One region of the Brevibacillus sp. HB1.4B genome, then DNA from elsewhere that is predicted to be linked to it. Evidence: riboswitches for the same ligand, from Rfam matches in the RefSeq annotation. Region 1 holds a riboswitch; each other region holds the start of a gene.
What was found. A riboswitch is a leader RNA that binds a small molecule or an ion and turns the genes downstream of it on or off. The one in region 1 is predicted to bind cobalamin.

Region 1 (5,113 bases):
CCTCCACACAGCCCCATTCCAGCGGACGACGTGCCTGATGCAGCTCGATTCTCTGCTTCATTTCATCATCCCAGGCCTTGCCTGTCGCCACGTACAGGACTCGACTGCCCAACTTCATCGCAAGCTCTTCCGCGTAGCGGCTTTTTCCTGAACGGACACCGCCTGTTACCAGCACCAAGCTCATCGCTGTTCACTTCCTTCCGCATGGACCTCGCGGAGCGCTGCCAGAAGTCTTTCATTTTCCTCTCGTCCACGCACTGCGATTCTCACATCATGTGCCGTCAGACCGGGATACATCGCACAGTTGCGGATCAGAACGCCTTTTTCGCCGAGCCGTGCCTGCAATTGTTCCGCTGGCAATCCTTCTGGTGAGCGCAGCAGCAAAAAGTTTGCCTCCCCCGGCCATACCTGCCAGCCCAACTCACCGCTGATGCAATCGATCAAATACGCACGTTCTGCTTTTATGAGCCTGCGCGTCTGTTCCTCATATGCCTGCTCCTGCAAGCACAGTTCTCCAGCTAAAAGGGCCAGTGCATTCACGCTCCAGCTCACTTGCTTCTGGCGCATCCGCGCAATGACATCTGGATGCGCAATCGCATAACCCAGGCGCAATCCCGGGATCGCGTACATTTTCGTCATCGAGCGCATCAAGATCACACGGGGAAAGCGCTCGAGCTGCGTCGCCAATGTATATTGCCGATCTTCCTCCACAAAATCGAGGAAAGCCTCATCCACGATGAGCCACGTGTTGGTCTTACTCGTCCATTCCGCCATTTGGCGAAGCTCATCCGGTTGATACATGATTCCCGTCGGATTGTTTGGCGACCCGACAAATACGAGATCAGACTGCGTAAAAAGAGTGTGCAGCTCTATAGGATCGGGCTTGTACCCGTTCGCTTCCTTCCCGTAGCAGCCAATGACACGGGCACCATACTGCTCGGAAAGTTGCGTGTATTCCGAAAAGCAAGGATATACCACACCAACCGTTTGCGGCGAAAGACCGAGAATGGCCAGTGCCATCGCCTCCGCTGCACCATTGGCAGGCAGCAACCATTCCTCCGGCACTTGCAGCCGCTTCGCCAGCGCACGCCGAAACACACGATGTCCAGGGTCTGGGTAATGCGCTACAGCAGCCAGCGAATCCAGCAGCATCTCACGAACGCTTGCTGGCATCCCCAGCGGATTAATATTGGCACTGTAATCCAGAAACTGCCCGGGCTCTCGACCAAAGCGCTGCGCTGCGGTCAGCAAGTCTCCGCCATGACCGTACTTCTCTATTACACCTGCGCTTGTCAAAACTCTACCCCCAGCACAGCTGGAATCCCTTCATCGTAGTAATGCTTGATTGGCTTCATCTCTGTCACCAAATCTGCGATGTCCAAAATCTCCTGCTTTGCGGCCCGTCCCGTAATCACGAGGTGAATATGACTTGGCCTATTTTGAATCGCTTCCAACACATCGGACAATGGCAACACATCATCAATCGGGAAGCGGTCAATCGCCAATGCATTATTTAGCTCATCCAAAATGACGACATCGTACGCTCCGGAAGAAAGCTTTTCGCTCGCAAACGCCCAAGCTTCTTTCAATGCCTGACGATGCTCCTCCGGTGTTTTCGTCCATGTGAAGCCGACGCCCATTTGCACAATTTCAATGCCCAATTTATCGAAAATAATCTTTTCTCCGTATGTACGCTCTGGCGACTTGATGAATTGAACCATCAGCACCTTTTTCCCGCGCCCTGTCGCCCGCACAGCCAACCCGACTGCTGCTGTCGTTTTTCCTTTGCCGTCTCCTGTGTAAACGAGGGTCAATCCTCGCTTCTTATCGTTTTTCTCCATCGTGACCACCTCAAAAAGTGACGTATTTTACTCCGCTGTTTCCTCCAAATACTTTCCGAAGCATAAAAAAAGCGCTCTGTTTCCCCCAGTACGTAAGGAAAAACAAAGCGCGGATAGCTGAAAAGCAACAATCCTCACCTCTTCCTTTGACCCGAAGGAAATCAGTGTAAACATAAAAACAGGCAGGTCTCCTGGCTCGAGGATCATCGCTCTTCTTCTCCTTCCCGCTCCCGAATGGGCAGTGGATGGCATGATGCCTTGAAGAACAGCTACTCTCTTACAGTGGCGGGACCGCGTTGGCTTTTCACCAAACTTCCCTTTTAACCTTGCTCCTGCGAATCGGTTTCGCAAAAACAAGGACCTGTTTCTCTTCCATATGTAAATGTCGTTCGTTTCGTTGACAAGCACTTGCTTTAATAATAGCAAAAGCTACCGAGGATTCAAGCAAAAGCTGCTGATTCGTCGCTGGTGACTATTAGCAGAAAATTTAAGATAATGACCGTTTACATGCCTGATGTTTTTCGTTACCCTATTGGCAAAACAATCGAAAGTGGTGTGCAGTCATGCTATTTCCTCCGATTCCAAAAATACCAGACATGGTCCTGCCCAGCCCACTGCCGATCAAGGAATGCGGCGAACCGATGATTCCCCTCTCTTCCCTTTCAGCTCAAATCACAGTCTATCCAGCCTACTACCACAAGGGCTATGCCGGAACACAGCCAGAAGCCTTTTTGCGAGAAGGGGCAGCACACAAGCTCGCCACGGCAGCCGCGCAACTGCCTGTTGGCTACAAGCTCGTCGTGTTGGACGGCTGGCGCTCATTTGAGGTACAGGCATCCTTGTATGATCGTTTCCGTGAAGCCTTGCTATTACAAGGCTGGCAGGAAGGACCCGCCCTCACGGAAGAATTGAGCAAATTCGTCGCTTATCCAACAACAGACCTCTCCAAACCGTCCCCTCACCTATCCGGCGGTGCAGTGGATCTAACTATCGCAGGGCCTGATGGCTGGCTGGAGATGGGGACCGTCTTCGATGATTTCAGTGAACTGGCTTCCACTCGCTATTATGAAGAGCTGGCACAGTCTAAGCAAAAAGACATCGAAATTCGAGACAATCGCCGACTGCTTTATCATTTGATGACGGCTGCCGGATTCGTCAACTATCCGAAAGAATGGTGGCATTTCGAATACGGAACGCGCACTTGGGGACAAAAAACGCAGAAAGAGCCGATTTATGGCGGGGTTTTGTCGATGTAACCACAAATAATCGAGCAAGGCATGAGCCCGGTCGATACCGTACTCATGCCCAGATGGCCGCCCACTCTTCAAACTCAACAAATTCCTGTACCTCTTAGGTCACTGGTATTTCAGAAGATGCTGCTGAAACCAAAAGGCTTTTGTTGTATTCAGGTGACAATACAATATTTGTATAAGTTCCGTGCCCTGACACATAGTGATAGGAATGCTCGACGCCTGCTGGGATAAAAATAGCTGCTGGACTCTCAACAGTCTTCTCTTCTTCACCAAGTTGAACATGACACACCAGACCAGTGCCATCAGGTGCATCTCCCCAAAAGAGGAAGGCACTGTCACAATGATGCGCATGTCTGTCTACATGTTTTTCAGGAATACCGGACAAATCGCATAATCCAAATATCCTTTGGATCACATAGAATGAGGCTCGCTCATCAACACGCGAATCCATCATAACCCAGCGTATCCCTGGACCGTCACGATGATACTGTAGCTCTGAAGCACCTTTTGGAAACGGCTTTCCTACCTGTAAGGAAACAGGCAGCTTTGGGCTTCCTAATGGAGGACGCTTTTCTTCGAGAAGCCGTGTTCTTCCAATTGTTTCGGGAGGAAATGGCTCATACGCTTTGGAATTCCTCTTTACGGCTTGGACATGGTAAGCCGATGTATGCGTAAAAGCATTTTGCCCAGCGATAGGGCGCAGTCCGTCCGGTCTATACCCTGTCGTCAGACGTATCGCTTGTACAAGCTCGGGAATTCTATCCAAAGAATAACGATGATCATTTCGAAGCTTTTGCAACGCAACAGTAAGCTGGATCAAGTCAGTAATACCAGCTCTTTCGCCGATTCCTAAAATTGTCGCATCAATGACAGAAGCGCCTGCATCAATAGCCGCCAGCGCATTCGCTTGAGCAAGACCAAGATCATTATGCAGATGAACTTCAATTTCGCATCCAAATTCCTCAATGGCACGAGTTACAATTTTTTTGCATGTATCAGGCTCCCATATCCCGACAGTATCTGCCAAACTAATGCGATCTGCGCCTGCCTGCAAAGCAACATGACCTAAGCTGGATATCTTTTCCCACTCTGTCCGTGAAGCGTCTTCAATCGTGAATCTAACCTGTAAGCCAAGCTTTTTTGCTTCGATAACAGCTTGTTGGACTTTCTCTTGTATATAGCTTTCCTGGTGATGACTGAATTTGGTTTGGATAGACACATCATTAATGGAAGCCCAAATCCCCACCCAGTCTGCTTTGGCGCGCTTTACTGCATGTACTTCTTCAACAGTAGCTCTCGCATGCATTAATATTTGTGCTCGTCTTGCCGATTGAGCCACTTTTCGGCAGATTTCTTCATCCACGGCAGAAATTCCAGGATGGCCCACTTCTATGAGGTCTATCTGATAGCTTTCCAAGAGATGCAGGATGCGAATCTTGTCTTCGCATGTGAAGCGCACGCCTGATTGCTGCTCTCCTTCTCGCAGTGTTGCATCCAAAATTTGAAACGGCTTCATTTCCAGCACATCCTTACGGGTTTACTTCCTTTTTCAGGAATTCGTCTGTTTCACGCAAGAGTTGATCACGATTTTTTTCATACAACACCCAATGTGTTGCATCTTTGATAACCACTTCTTGTTTTGCAGATGCATGGGTCAGCTTATGGAAGAGGGACTTATCGGCAAAAAAGTCCAGATCTCCTCGAATGATCAACACTGGCGTCGAAATTTTCGTTGCATCAAAAATGGGTCTGTCCGTCCAGATGTAATACAGATCTACCAAAGGTCCCATTGGACGGCGGATGGATTGTTCAGGTTGCTTGCTCCTGTTAGGATCAGAGTTTACGAAGACCTTGGATACAGCATTCATTGCCTCACCGGAAACCAGATCACGTTTATCTAGCATCATGTGCCAATGGTGCATGGCCTTGTCAAACTGGACAACCTGGTACGCTGGTAATTGGGGATTGATTTCACCTGCCTTCCCTTTTGCTTCAAATGGAGTTGCCATCAAAGGCAAA
Region 2 (5,113 bases), on a different contig from region 1:
AAACTCCATGTTCTCGATGTCTTTTCCAATTGTGAGCAGCCGCCATTGCTCAAATGCCGGAAAGCGTTGGCGTGCAGACTCCACTGGTCCAAATTCCGCAATAGCTCCTGTCAACGGACTGAGTGTCAGCACAAGCGTGATGCCGAGCATGACCAAAAAGTGTACGAGGCGCAATGGCTTACGTACGTGAGGTTGGAGCAATAGTAGCAGGAACATCTCTGAAATGCCGCCACCTACATAGAGCATCCCGTGAAAAAGAGGACGATACCCATGCTGGAAAAGTGGCATCAAAAGACTATAATCCTTTTTAGGAATATTGCCAAAAGCGACGAAAAATCCAAGCATAACCACGATGGGCAGCAAGATTCCTGCTGTGATTCCTACAGAGGTTATTCCACCAATTGCAGCGAGTATACATAGTCCCATTAAGGCTAAGGCGGTCACCCACTCTGGTGTTCGAGGCAAGTAGTTGACGGTCGTCCATGTCTGGGTATCGATCAGATTGGTTAGGGCCATCATGTACAGGCAGACCATGATGGGGATGAGTAACAGATGGCTGACGATTTTTCCTGAGCGTTGGGCGAGCCATTCATGCAAAGAACGTTGCTTCATATTTCGATTAACCACAAACAGCAAGTACGCCCAGAAGGAAAAAGGGATACCAGCAAGCAACACGCTCAACCAAGCATCTCTTCCGGCTTTACTCAATAAGAGGGGGATGACGGTTACGTGGTTCGTAATGCCGATCGTCAGCATCATCACCATAATGGCTTGACCAATCCCGATTTTTCCGTCCACTTTCATGAAGACTTATCCCCCTGTACGTGGTGGTGCTGTTAGGATTTGCCTGCTTGCTTGGAAATATGTATCAACGTATAAAGGTTACATCCGCCCGAAAAAGTATGGTATTCTACTATGAGGTAAAAAGGTAGAAACGGAGTAAGGAGTGCAGCCGATGTATCAGCTCATAAGAAAATATCTGTTCCAGCATGATGCGGAAGAGATTCATGAAAAGACAATTGGTGCCTTAAGACTGGTGGAGGATTCTGCTCCAGGCAAAAGCATCCTGAAGATGATCTATCAGGTAAAAGACCAGCGGTTGGAGAATAAGCTGTGGGGAATGACGTTTCCGAATCCAGTCGGACTTGCAGCCGGTTTTGATAAAAATGCGGAAGTCTATCATGCGTTGGGTGCTCTTGGTTTTGGGTTTGTGGAAATCGGGACGTTGACACCGCAGGGGCAGCCAGGCAATCCGAAGCCGCGTTTGTTCCGATTGCCGGAACATCAAGCTGTCATTAACCGGATGGGCTTCAACAATCACGGTGCGTATTTGGCTTCCCAGCATTTGGTCGATTACGCATACTCAGATGTTCCAATTGGGATTAACATTGGGAAAAACAAAGTAACGCCGAATGAAGAGGCGGCCATCGACTATAGCAAATGTATGGACATGCTCTATGCATACGGTCACTATTTCGTCATTAACATCAGCTCTCCGAATACCCCGAATCTGCGTGACTTGCAGGAGACAGAGAGCTTGCGTCATTTGGTGCGTGCAGTAAGGGAAAAGGCAACCGAAATGGAAGCACGTTCCATCAAGAAAAAGCCGATTTTGCTGAAAGTAGCACCAGACATGTCGGATGAGCACATGCGCGATGTTGTTCACGCTGCTGTTGAAGAAGGCATTGCCGGAATTATCGCTACCAATACGACACTGTCACGCGAGGCGGTTTCCGGACATCGTTTTGCCGAGGAAGCGGGCGGCTTGAGCGGAAGACCTCTTACGGAGCGTTCCACTGCTTGGGTGAAGGAGATTTATCAAGAAGTAGGAGACAAGGTACCCATCATCGGTGTCGGGGGCATTTATAACGGCGAAGACGCCTACGCGAAAATCCGAGCAGGAGCCAGTCTCGTTCAGGTGTATACGGGGATGATTTATCAAGGCCCAGGTATCGCCAAGCAAATTAACAAAAAGCTACTCAAGCTCATGCAGCGCGATGGTTTTAAACATATTAGTGAAGTAATTGGCGTAGACGCAAAAGAATAGATAGAACAAGTACGCATAGGTCGATGGCTCCGTTTGTAGTGGGGCATCGGCTTATGCGTTTTTGCTTATATTCTTCCGATTTATGTAGTGATCCGTTATAATGATGTGGGACAAACATGAATTGTCTGTCAACTTCATATGATCGGCGTTAGGTGCCTTTATGTGACGCATAAAGGGTAACAGGGAATCGGGTGAAAGTCCCGAGCGGTCCCGCCACTGTAACCAGGGAGCTCTCTTTGAGAAGGAAACCACTCATTTTTGTATGGGGAAGGACAAAGAGCGTATGGATCTGGAAGCCAGGAGACCTACCTAGTAGCCACACCCACAAAACCTTCGCGGAAAGGAGCGGTGAATACGAGGCAATGAGGCTGTATGTCAGTCTGTTGTTTTGTGTGCACATCTCGTCCATTGATGGATGGGATTTTTTTGTTTGTAGGAAAAGAACGAAAGTCAGTGAAGGAGGAAGGAACATGAATCGATCTCGTCTCGTATCTACTTGTTTGATGATCGCGGGCTTTGTCCTGTATTTCCTGCTCAATGAACCAGAGACAGGACATGCGATGCACATCATGGAAGGGTATTTGCCATTATCCTGGGCCTTATTTTGGTGGGCTGTCTTCTTGCCATTTTTTATTCTTGGGATTCGCTCGATTAACAAGATTGTAAAAGAACATCCCGAAATGAAGCTCCTTATTGGTGTTGCAGGAGCGTTTGCCTTTGTTTTATCTGCACTGAAAATCCCTTCAGTTACAGGCAGCAGCTCTCACCCGACTGGAACGGGCCTTGGCGCCATTATGTTTGGGCCTTTTGCGATGTCTGTGTTAGGGAGCATGGTGCTCTTGTTTCAAGCCTTGCTTTTGGCACATGGAGGTTTGACTACGCTAGGGGCAAATGCTGTATCCATGGCAGTAGTAGGACCACTGGTGGCATACGGAATCTATCGGGTGATCATGAAAGTGCGCGGAAGCCAGCGTCTGGCTGTTTTTGCGGCGGCTGCCTTGGCTGACCTCGCTACCTATGTGGTGACTTCGATTCAACTGGCACTCGCATTTCCAGCTGAATCTGGTGGAGTGTTGGCCTCGTTTGCCAAATTCGCAGGAATTTTTGCATTCACGCAAGTTCCGCTCGCAATCAGTGAAGGTCTGTTGACCGTTCTTGTTTGGAACTGGTTGTTATCTTACAACGCAAAAGAGCTTACACAGCTTCGTTTGCTCAAACGGGAGGAATCGCTGTGAAAAAAGGATGGAACTGGCTATTACTCTTGGGGGTAATCGTACTGGCGATTGTCCCACTGTTGCTGGTGCAGGATTCGGAATTTGGCGGCGCAGACGGCGTGGCGGAGGAAGCGATCAAGGAAATTGCTCCGAACTACGAACCGTGGTTCCAGCCGCTGATAGAACCGCCAGGGGGAGAGACGGAGAGCCTATTGTTTGCGGTGCAGGCGGCGTTGGGAGCGGGAGTGGTTGGCTACGCCGTGGGCTTATACAAAGGTCGGTTGGATAAGCGGAAAAAATGAACGGGCTGCAGCTTGATTCTCTCTCTTATCAAAACAGGCTGAAACGTCTGCCGCCAGCTCATAAGCTCTTGCTGGCGAGTGCATTGTTACTGCTCGTCTTGGTGGGACATGTATGGATGCAGATGGCCGTCGTTGTTTGGATGACGGTATGGGTAGTGGTGTATGCCCGTATACCTGTCCGTATCTATTGTGCCTTTATGATCGTGTCGCTCTCGTTTTTCGCGGCGGGGCTCCCTGCCCTATTGGTAGAAGGGGCGAAAGCAGGCGAAGTACAGGTCCAGGTCGCGGCAGCATGGGAGTTGGGTTCGTATGTGCTCTATGTGCCGACGTCATCATTCAGTAAAGTTTGGATCTTATTTTGGCGTACCATGGCGAGCTTATCTTGCTTTGCCTTCATTTTGTTTACCGTGCCGTTTGCCGAAATCTTGCAGGTGTTTCGCCGACTTCGTATGCCTGTCCTTGTGACTGATTTATTAATGATCATGTATCGGTTTATTTTTGTGTTAGTAACGATTTCTCACCAGCTCTGGATTGCCCAACGTTCGCGTGGAGGTCATCGCGGCTTCCGAGCGACGCTTCGGGATGCAGGGGTTCTCGTTGCGCAATTGTTTGTCAGAGCGATGCGCAAATACGAAGCCTTGCATAAAGGAATGGCGGCTAGAGGCTTCGGGGAGAGCATGCAGGTGCTCGCGTTTCATACCCATGCTCGTTCGCGACGCTATGAGTGGGAGTCAATCGCAGGCTGTATGCTGCTGGTGCTGCTTGAGTGGTGGACAGGAGGTTGGTAGTTATGACATCACGGTTGTTGGAGTTCATCGATTTGCAGTACACGTATCCAGGAGGGCGGGGACCCGTCCTGTCTGGGCTGTCCTTATGGATTCCAGAGGGGAAAAAATGTGTCCTTTTGGGACGAAACGGCTGTGGGAAGTCTACCTTGTTCTTGCATGGGAACGGGATCATCGAGCCACAGAAGGGACAGGTGCTGTGGAAGGGGAAACCGCTTGTCTACAAACGAGCCGCACGACAAGAGATGACGCAAAAGGTAGGCTTGGTCTTTCAAGATCCCGAGCATCAGCTGATCGCAAGTACGGTCGCAGAAGATATATCCTACGGTTTATGCAATCAAAAGCTGCCTACGGAAGTCATCCGGGCAAAGGTAGAAAAAGTGCTGGATGCATTCGGGTTGAGAGAGCTGGCAGAAGCTCCGATTCATCATTTGAGCCTGGGACAAAAACGGCGTCTGGCACTCGCGGGGGTCATGGTCATGGAGCCAGAGCTTTTGCTGTTGGACGAGCCTACTGCTTATCTGGATCGCTATCAGACTAAAAATTTGCTGCGGGAGCTCGATGCGATTCACCGGCAAGGAACGACTGTTTTGATGGCGACACATGATATGGATATCGCGTTTGAATGGGCAGAGTGGATTTGCATCATGGATGAAGGCAGGCTTGTTTTCGCGGGAGATCCGCAGGAGGCATTGGAAAATAGAACCATGCTGGAGAGTCTTCATCTGGGTATGCCGTTGCTTGTTGATGTGTGGGAGGCACTGC
Region 3 (5,113 bases), on a different contig from region 1:
ATTTGGCGGCGACGACTGAACTTACGATTGTGAGTATGCTGATTGCTGTGTTTATCGGTGTAAATGCAGGAATTCTTTCTGCGTGGAAGCAAAACTCCTGGTTTGACTACTGTGCGATGTTGATCGCCTTGGTTGGTGTATCCATGCCAATTTTTTGGCTAGGTTTGATGGAGCAGTGGGTGTTTGCCCAAGAACTGAAATGGCTGCCATCAGTTGGTCGCGACGATTCGCGTAATCCCGTAGAGGCCATTACGCACTTTTATATACTGGATACGATGATCGCTGGAAGTTGGGATCAGCTGTGGGAAGTCATCAAGCATTTGATCCTGCCAGGAATCGCGTTAGGTACGATCCCGATGGCGATCATTGCGCGTATTACTCGATCGAGCATGTTGGAAGTCATGCGTGCCGACTATGTCAGAACCGCTCGTGCAAAAGGGCTAGCACAGTTTTGGGTGGTGTACAAGCATGCACTGAAGAATGCGATGATCCCTGTCTTGACGGTAATTGGTTTACAAACAGGGTTGCTGTTGGGTGGAGCTGTTTTGACAGAAACGATCTTCGGATGGCCAGGTGTCGGTCGTTATATTGTGACCGCCATTGGAAACCGTGACTATCCGGTTATCCAATCCGGTATCCTTGTGATCGCGACGATTTTCGTCCTGATCAACCTCTTGGTCGACCTTCTGTACGCCTATATCGATCCACGCATCAAATATCGCTAAGGAGGGACGAAGAGACATGGCACAACCACAATTACAACCACAAGCACATGTAGTACCTTTAAAAGTGAAGCAAGAAGAAGTCGTCTCTCCTTGGAAGGATGCATGGAGAACGCTACGAAAAAACAAGCTCGCGTTGGTGGGCTTCGGGATTATTTTGTTTTTCATTGTTGTGGCGGTTTTAGCTCCATGGATTGCTCCGTATCCGTACGATGAAGGCAAGCTCGTGATGAAAAACAAGCCACCTTCCGAAGAGCATTGGTTTGGAACAGATTACAATGGTCGCGATGTATTTAGTCGCGTGATTTATGGGGCACAAATCTCTTTGTGGGTAGGGACGTTCTCTGTCATTGGCTCCGTTCTCGCAGGGACCTTGCTCGGTCTTTTGGCAGGATACTATGGCAGATGGATCGATACGATTATTTCGCGTATCTTTGATATTATGCTTGCCTTTCCTAGTATTCTGTTGGCAATCGCTGTTGTTGCCATCTTGGGTCCTTCCTTGCAAAACGCCTTGATTGCGATTGCGATTATTAACATTCCGACATTTGGACGGTTAGTACGCGCCCGCGTATTGAGCTTGAAGGAAGAAGAATTCGTTATGGCCGCACGGGCAATTGGGATGAAAAATTCCCGGATTATCATGCAGCATATTTTGCCGAACAGCCTCGCACCAATCATTGTGACCGGGACGATGGGGATCGCAACAGCGATTATCGAAGCAGCTGCACTTGGCTTTCTCGGACTGGGAGCACAAGCGCCAGAACCAGAATGGGGAAAAATGCTCGCTGATTCACGTCAGTACATTCAGAAAGCACCATGGACTGTTATTTTTCCGGGGCTCTCTATCATGCTGACAGTTCTCGGCTTTAACTTAATCGGGGACGGCTTGCGCGATGCACTCGACCCGCGTATGAAGAGCTAGTCAAAACGCAAAAAGACAGAAGGGGCTGGAGGTACCCGTCCTTCTGTCTTTTCTTTTTTTATGCTTCTTCCATGAAGGTGCGGCACAACTGATTGAAAGCAGGAGCAGCTTTCGTGATGACTTGATGCTTCACGTTAGGGATCATCTCGAGTTTTGCTTTTGGCAATTTCATGGTAAGCATCTGCGCATAATGGTGCATCCGTTGATCTTGTTTGCCATAGGCAAGTAAAATCGGAAGCTGGATGTTGCCCAGACGCTCCGTACAATGATAACGATGTCCGGCAGCGTAAAGGTATTTCAGGCTAGTGGGATCTGTTTTGGAGGCCTGTACCGTCCATTTTTCACGCATTTCTGGGTCAGCGACATGTGAGGAAGCAATCGAACGGGCAAGAAGAGGGACTCCGTGAAGCATCGACATTGCCTGTGCCATCCAAAATCGTCCATGTAAATACAGGTCATTCACTTCGGAAAAGCCGCTCACGAGTATGGCGCCTTTTACAGCATCCGAATAGCGAAGACAATATTCAAGGGCGATGGAAACACCTTGGGAGTACCCCAAAATAAAGGGACGTTCAATGCCGAGTGACTGGACAAGCTTATGGAGCTGTTCTGCCAGCTCCCCAATGGAAAAGGGCTTCTCCATCGGTGAACTGTCGCCATGTCCGGGCAAATCAGGGACAATGATCTGATATGTATCTGCGAGTGTTTGCTGATAAACAAAATTGATAGAGCCGATGCATGGCGCATGGATACACAATAACGGCTGGCCTTTTCCCGATATGTGAAAAGCAAACTGCTTGCCATCCTGATGGACGAGTATTTGTTCCATTTTCATTTTCACCCCACCCTTAGGTTGTCCGATATGAAGTAGATTTTTCATTTGAACTCTTCTTTTTTTGATGGGGAAGTGGTATTCTCGCAATAGAATAATTGGTGAAAGCAGGGTGAAGAAGTTGTTTCAAGAGCGCATTTCGAAGCTCCACACGTTTTTGACAGAGCAAGAGCTGAACGCGGTGTTGATTACCTCCCCTAAGCACGTTTACTATTTGACCGGATTTTTTACAGACCCGCATGAACGTTTTATGGGTCTCGTTATTCCTGCTGAGGGAAAACCTTCTTTGATTGTACCTGCTCTTGATCGTGAGGCAGCCGCAGAGGCTTCGTTCGTTCAAGATATCCATACACATACGGATATCCAAAACCCCTATGAAATCCTCAAGCAAGTGTTGCCAGCGAACTTGACGAAGCTCGGTATTGAAAAAAGTCATATGACTGTCGAGCGCTATGAAGCACTTGGACAAGTTGTTCTGGCGTCGAGCTATGTGGATGTGGAAGAGCCACTGCGTGAAATGCGTTTGATCAAATCGGCGGATGAAGTGGAGCGTTTGAAGCACGCTGTTCAGTTGGTCGAGGAGTCCTTGCGGGAGACCCTGAAAAAAGTCAAGACAGGCATGACCGAGACAGAAATCGTAGCTGAGCTGGAATTCCAGATGAAGCGCTTGGGTGCCGAAGGTCCGTCCTTTACATCCATGGTATTGGCAGGGGAGAAGTCGGCACTGCCACACGGGAAACCAGGAACGCGCCAGGTGCAAGAAGGCGACTTGCTTTTGTTTGATATCGGGGTAGCAGCCAACGGATATGTATCCGATATTACCCGTACCTTTGCTGTAGGCGAGATCAGTGCTCAGCTTCAAGAAATTTACGAGACAGTATTGGCTGCCAACGAAGCGGCCATTGCTGAGATTCGTCCGGGTGTGACTTTTGCGCATTTGGATAAAACCGCTCGCGATGTCATCACCGCAAAAGGCTACGGAGAATACTTCATGCACCGTCTTGGGCATGGACTTGGGATGGATGTACATGAATATCCATCTGTTCACAGCCAGAACCAAGAAGTGCTTCGTCCAGGGATGGTCTTTACGATCGAGCCAGGCATCTATCTGCCAGGTGTAGGCGGAGTGCGGATTGAAGACGATGTATTGGTTACGGAAACGGGCGTTGAAATTCTCACGCAGTTCCCGAAAAAACTGACTACTATCAATGAATGAATAAATCGTAAAAATTGAATACGTATCGAATGGTGCTAGATGGCATATGCCGTCAGCTTAAAAGGGAAGTCCGGTGAGAAACCGGCGCGGTCCCGCCACTGTAACGAGGAGCAACTAGCGAATAGCCACTGTTTTTTGCGAGACAAAAAATGGGAAGGTAGCTGGGTGTGTTGATTCGTAAGCCAGGAGACCTGCCATGCGATCATATACAATCGACCCACGAGGATGGGGCAGATGTGGAAACAGCCTATGAAACGGCGCCTTTGTGCCTGCTTATAGCTATATCTACGTTTGTCATGCACCTCCCGATTGAAATGGGGGGTGCTTTTTTTGTGGAGGATTTCGTTCAACTCATCATATACATACAGAGAAGGGGATTACAGATGTTGAAGACAAACAAACCACATACAGTAATGAAAGGACTAGCTTTCGGTATCATGACAGCTGCCATGCTTTTGGTTTCGGCATGCGGCTCCACTACGACAACACAGGCTCCAGCCAAAACCGAACAAACGGCTGCACCAGCAGCAGAGAGCAAGCCTGTAACACTAACCAATAATGGCATCGAAATGACCTATCCAACAGCACCTGAGCGTGCAGTGACTTTGAACCAACACGTTACCGAAATCATGCTGGCATTGGGCCTGGCTGATAAAATGGTCGGAACTGCATACCTAGACGATAAAATCCTTCCAGAGTTAAAAGCAGATTACGACAAGATTCCGGTACTGTCTGACAAGTATCCTACGAAAGAAGTGCTGCTGGCAGCGAACCCAGACTTCGTGTACGCCGGATGGAAAAGCGGCTTCGGCGAAAAGGGTGTAGGATCGATGCAGGATTTGGAAAAGGTCGGCATCAAATCGTATCTGCAAGCGTCTTCTAGCATGCCTGGCCCGACAATCGACGATGTGTTTGCAGACATTACGAATATTGGACGCATTTTCCGTGTGGAAGACAAAGCCAATGATTTGATTAATAAAATGAAGAGTGAATTGGATCAAACGATTAGTAAAATTGGCAAAGTGGACGAGCCGCTTAAAGTATTCGTGTACGACAACGGAGAAGATAAACCATTCACAGCAGCCAACAACTACATGACGTCCTTAATCAAGACTGCTGGTGGTAAGAACATTTTTGATGACATTCAAAAGGGTTGGGCAGAGGTCAGTTGGGAACAAGTAGTGAGTCGCAATCCTGACGTGATTATTATCGTAGACTACGGTGATAGAACCGTTGAGCAAAAACGCAATTTCCTTTTGACCAAAAAAGAACTGGCGGATATCCCGGCGATTAAAAATCAACGACTAATGGTATTGCCATTGTCCGCGGCTTCTGAAGGCGTTCGAGCACCGATTGCGCTAAAAATTTTGGCGGAAGGACTCTACCCGGATAAATTCAAATAGAGTACACCCCTTTTA

Region 2: another riboswitch for cobalamin. It lies ahead of HP398_RS13910 (energy-coupling factor ABC transporter permease); the one in region 1 lies ahead of cobO (cob(I)yrinic acid a,c-diamide adenosyltransferase).
Region 3: another riboswitch for cobalamin. It lies ahead of HP398_RS10300 (ABC transporter substrate-binding protein); the one in region 1 lies ahead of cobO (cob(I)yrinic acid a,c-diamide adenosyltransferase).

The regions. Positions count from the first base shown of each region.
Region 1 covers NZ_JABSUT010000006.1:215,969-221,081, forward strand. The annotation lists gene cobU (bifunctional adenosylcobinamide kinase/adenosylcobinamide-phosphate guanylyltransferase) at 1-184, opposite strand, end outside; gene cobD (threonine-phosphate decarboxylase CobD) at 181-1,296, opposite strand; gene cobO (cob(I)yrinic acid a,c-diamide adenosyltransferase) at 1,293-1,841, opposite strand; cobalamin riboswitch at 2,006-2,221, opposite strand; gene HP398_RS16740 (M15 family metallopeptidase) at 2,405-3,097, shown strand; gene HP398_RS16745 (LeuA family protein) at 3,192-4,610, opposite strand; gene HP398_RS16750 (alpha/beta hydrolase) at 4,624-5,113, opposite strand, start outside.
Region 2 covers NZ_JABSUT010000005.1:122,412-127,524, forward strand. The annotation lists gene HP398_RS13900 (GerAB/ArcD/ProY family transporter) at 1-804, opposite strand, end outside; gene HP398_RS13905 (quinone-dependent dihydroorotate dehydrogenase) at 956-2,047, shown strand; cobalamin riboswitch at 2,181-2,374, shown strand; gene HP398_RS13910 (energy-coupling factor ABC transporter permease) at 2,518-3,282, shown strand; gene HP398_RS13915 (energy-coupling factor ABC transporter substrate-binding protein) at 3,279-3,563, shown strand; gene cbiQ (cobalt ECF transporter T component CbiQ) at 3,560-4,351, shown strand; gene HP398_RS13925 (energy-coupling factor ABC transporter ATP-binding protein) at 4,354-5,113, shown strand, end outside.
Region 3 covers NZ_JABSUT010000003.1:489,587-494,699, forward strand. The annotation lists gene HP398_RS10280 (ABC transporter permease) at 1-725, shown strand, start outside; gene HP398_RS10285 (ABC transporter permease) at 742-1,647, shown strand; gene HP398_RS10290 (alpha/beta fold hydrolase) at 1,706-2,527, opposite strand; gene HP398_RS10295 (M24 family metallopeptidase) at 2,601-3,695, shown strand; cobalamin riboswitch at 3,709-3,908, shown strand; gene HP398_RS10300 (ABC transporter substrate-binding protein) at 4,079-5,098, shown strand.